DNA from 2 places in the Desulfonatronospira thiodismutans ASO3-1 genome. Region 2 is predicted to be linked to the other one. Evidence: predicted binding sites of a transcription regulator. Region 2 holds the regulator's gene; the other holds the start of a gene.
What was found. The regulator sigma-54, encoded in region 2, starts transcription at its own class of promoters, with help from an activator protein. The targets are predictions, from matches to a motif close to CTGGCACGGNNNNTGCTT.
Positions count from the first base shown of each region.

Region 1: a site for sigma-54 is predicted at 1,510-1,527, ahead of nifH (nitrogenase iron protein). Genes of this name have one in related genera too.

Region 1 is NZ_ACJN02000001.1:359,467-361,671, reverse strand. It holds gene DTHIO_RS01700 (P-II family nitrogen regulator) at 1-222, opposite strand, end outside; gene DTHIO_RS01695 (P-II family nitrogen regulator) at 235-558, opposite strand; gene nifH (nitrogenase iron protein) at 595-1,425, opposite strand; gene DTHIO_RS01685 (hydroxymethylglutaryl-CoA lyase-like TIM-barrel protein) at 1,807-2,205, shown strand, end outside.
Region 2 is NZ_ACJN02000003.1:504,653-506,857, reverse strand. It holds gene hpf (ribosome hibernation-promoting factor, HPF/YfiA family) at 1-265, opposite strand, end outside; gene rpoN (RNA polymerase factor sigma-54) at 301-1,743, opposite strand; gene lptB (LPS export ABC transporter ATP-binding protein) at 1,759-2,205, opposite strand, start outside.

The sequences.
Region 1 (2,205 bases), on a different contig from region 2:
CATCCGTTTGGGGATAAGCCTGCCGCCCTGGGAAAGGATGGGCAGTATCTCCCCGGCATCTTCAGGGGACCTGTTCATGGCTTCCAGCATTTCAAAATCCACAGGACGACTCCCACGGCCCATGCATTTCACAGCCGTGAATGAGGGCAGGCCGGCAGCCACCAGGGCCTTTTTTGTCTGGTTTATTTTATTGGCCCGGATAATGGCCATCACTTCTTTCATAAACTACCCCTTCTATGTTTCCTTTACTCCGGAAGAGACAGTATAAACTTCATCCACCGGAGATATGAATATCTTGCCGTCGCCGAAGCTGCCTTTGCCTGTGCGGGCGCTGTCCAGGATGGCCCTGGTCACAAACTCCTTATCTGCATCAGGGATCACGGTCATTATCATCTCTTTGGGCAGTTCGTCGTAGATTACCTCTCCCAGCTTGAGTCCTCTCTGCTTGCCCCGGCCGGCTACTTCCACCTTGGTCAGGGCCGGATATCCTGCGTCCAGCAGAGACTGCATTACCTCTGTAGTTTTTTCCGGCCGGACAATGGCGCGAATCATAAGCATGTTGTTTCTCCTTGTGTGCTTTTTTTTACGCAGCGATTAAGCGGTTTCCAGGATTCCGTATTCCAGAAGCAGGCTTTCCAGTTCTTCTGTCTCAATGGGTGTGGGGACTACGAACATCTGGTTGCTGTCCATTGCTTTGGCCAGGTTGCGGTAGTGATCCGCCTGCGGGGCCTGGGGAGTGAAGTCGATAACCGTTTTGCGATTGATCTCGGCCCGCTGCACATCATTATCCCGGGGGACAAAGTAAATCATCTGACTGCCCAGCTTTTCAGCAAAGGCCTTGATCATTGCCTCCTCGTTGTCCACAGCCCTGCTGTTGCAGATAAGACCGCCCAGGCGAACACCCCCGGTTTCGGAAAACTTCCTTATGCCTTTGCAGATGTTGTTGGCCGCATACATGGCCATCATTTCCCCTGAAACAACAATGTATATCTCCTGGGCCTTTCCTTCCCGGATGGGCATGGCAAAGCCACCGCAGACAACGTCGCCCAGGACGTCGTAAAATACATAGTCCAGGCTCTCGTCTTCCTCATAGGCCCCCAGCTGTTCCAGCAGATTGATGGAAGTAATGATGCCGCGTCCGGCGCAGCCCACTCCAGGTTCCGGTCCACCGGACTCCACGCACAGGGAATTGCCGTATCCACCGATACGTACATCGTCGAGTTCCACATCCTCGCCTTCCTCGCGCAGGGTATCCAGTACAGTCTGCTGAGAGAGTCCCCCCAGCAGAAGCCTGGTGGAGTCCGCTTTGGGGTCACAACCAACCACCATGACTCTTTTGCCCAGTTCCACCAGGCCTGCTACTGTATTCTGGGTTGTTGTTGATTTGCCGATTCCGCCTTTGCCGTAGATTGCTACTTTGCGCATGAAATGCTCCTCCTGTATTTTTTTCGCAGCACTCCGCCTTTATTGGCCTGGAATGTACCATCCTTGTGCCGCGTTTTTTTCATTTGGCAAAAGACATGCCAGAAGATTGGAGGCAGGGTTTATAGAGTTTAAATGATTGATATTATGCTGGATATTGTGCCAGGCTTTTTGATTGTCCAGACCTTTTTCAGATGCAGGGATACATTCTAAAATGTAGCTGTGTACTACAAATTTGTAGGGTCTGAAGAAGTTGTGTTGTATGCAGGCATGACAGCCTGGGAGTGCATTTTTCAGCTTCTGTACTTAAACGTAAGCATTCAGGGGGTGCCGGAATCACGCCAGAGGCTTGAGTGCCAGGAACTAAAACTGAGTACCCCCTGAATGCTTACATTTAAACTGGGGCCATGTAATGATGATATAGAAGGCAGCAGGGTGATAAGGGCTGTTTTGAGGCATGCTTTGTGCAAAAAAGTTTTCATGCTTATAGATACTACATTAAGAGAAGGAGACCAGCGCTACGGGCTTTATCTAAGCCTTGAGCAGAAAAAAGTGATTGTGGACGGTTTGCACCGTCTGGGCCTGGATGAGCTGGAGACAGGGTCTGTGGGCAGAGATGAAGAGCTTGAGACCTTGATAAAGTATGCCAGGCAACATCATGGTTCTACAAAAATCAGCCTCTGGTCACCCTGCCGTATTCAGGAACTGGAATACGCCGACAGCCTGGACCCGGACATCATAAGCGCAGCCCTGCCTGTATCAGATCTGCATATTGAGAAGAGA
Region 2 (2,205 bases):
TCTTGAGCTGGGCTTCAAGCTTGTCCAGGCTAAGGTCCACGGTGGAGTACATGTCTTCTGTTTCTTCGTTGGCAGAGATATGCAGATCTTTACCAGTGAGGATGCATTCAGCTATGTGCCTGAATTTTTCTACCTCCATATTTACCTGCAGAGAAACGTCGTCATTGTCAGTTATATATTTGGACAATTTTTCAAAACGATCCTGGGCGTAATTTTTCAGGTGATCAGAGGGTTCAAAACTTTTGAAATTGAATTTGATGTGCATGCTAGCCTCCTTGGATTTGTATATGGCTTTTGGAGTCAGAAGAATTTTTTCCTCTTTGAGGAAGAGGGAATGTCCAGAGCCATGCGGTACTTGGCCACAGTACGCCTGGCGATATTTACATCCAGGTTTTCTTTCAAAATGGCAGCTATGGCTTCATCGCTCAGTGGTTTTTTGGGGTCTTCCTCGCGAACCATCTTCTTGATGGCTGCCTTTACACTCTCGGAACCCACGTGGCCGCCTCCGTCCATGCTCAAGGCGCTGTTGAAGAAAAACTTGAGTTCAAAAATGCCGTAGGGAGTAGACACGTACTTGCTGGTGGTGATCCTGCTCACCGTTGACTCGTGCATCTCAATGTCCTCGGCCACTTCCTTGAGTATAAGAGGCTTTAACCGGCTTACTCCGTGCTCGAAGAACTCCTTTTGAAATTTGAGTATGCTCTGCATAACCTTGTACAGAGTGCGCTGCCTCTGGTGCAGGCTTTTCATGAGCCACACCGCTGAACGCGTTTTTTCCTGGATGTATTCGTTCTCCTGCTTGTTTTTCTTGTCTTTGACCAGCTGGTTTTCACCAGTATAAAAGGAACTGAGCTGCAGGTTGGGCAACCCGTCTTCATTCAAAAGGATGATAAAATCGTCTTCGTATTTGTAAACATAAATATCCGGGCTGATGTAAACAACATCCTCGCTGCCGTAGCTGGAGCCGGGGAAAGGGTCCAGGCTTCTTATGACCTCAATGTATTCCTGCATGTACTCCCGGCTGACCTTGAATTTTTTCAGAAGCGGGGCAATGCGGTTTTTTTCAATGTCTTCCAGGTGCTCCTTTACCAGTGAAGTGAGCACAGGATCGTCCTCGTTTAAGGCTTCAAGCTGTACCAGAAGACATTCCTGGATGTTTCTGGAACCTATGCCAATGGGGTCGAAATGCTGTATACGTTTTAAAACTCTTTTCACCTGCTCCTGTTCTGCGCCGGTGGATTCGGATATTTCCCGGGAAGTGGCCTGGAGATAGCCGCGGGAATCCAGATTGCCGATGATCTCTTCGCCGACAACCATATCTTCTTCGGAAAAATCCTGCAGCTGCAACTGCCAGAAGAGATGTCCTTCCAGTGAGGGCTTGGAAGAGTGTCTGGCCTCGAAACTTTGCATCTCTTCCGGGGTCTCCCTTTCATGGTGCACCGACTGCTTGGAACTGCTGGAAAATTCGCCCAGATAGTTTTCCCAGTCCGCATTTTTGATCATGGACTGTTCTTCGCTGTTGAGGCTTGTTTTGCGGTTGGCTTCTTCGTGTACATCCCGGGCCGTCTGCTCATCCTCCTGGTACTGGACCTCCTCCAGGATGGGGTTTTCCATGAGTTCCTGCTGCACCACCTCCAACAGCTCCACCCTGGAAAGCTGCAACAGCTTGATGGCCTGCTGCAGCTGCGGAGTCATCACCAGTTGCTGTGATAATTTGAGCTGTTGTCTGAGTTCCAGGGACATATTTATATAACCTGCTTACAATTGAAACGATTCTCCCAGGTATACCTGTCTGGCCCGGGCGTCCTGGGCTATTTCCCCTGGTGTGCCGTTCAGTATAACCTGGCCTTCAAATACGAGGGATGCCCTGTCGCAGATTTTCAGGGTTTCGCGCACGTTGTGATCTGAAATGAGCACACCTATGTTTTTTTCCTTTAGCTTAAGCACAATTTTCTGGATATCATCCACTGCAATGGGATCAATGCCTGCAAAGGGTTCGTCCAGAAGAATGAATTCAGGGTCCTTTATCAGGGACCTGGCTATTTCCAGACGCCGCCTTTCCCCTCCGGAAAGAAAGGAGGCCTTCTGATGAGCAAGCTTAGATATTCCCAGTTCGTGCATCAAAGACTCGGCCTTTTCCCGGCGGAGCTTTCTGTCCCTGCAGGTGTACTCCAGGATAAGCATCAAGTTGTCATAGACGCTCAG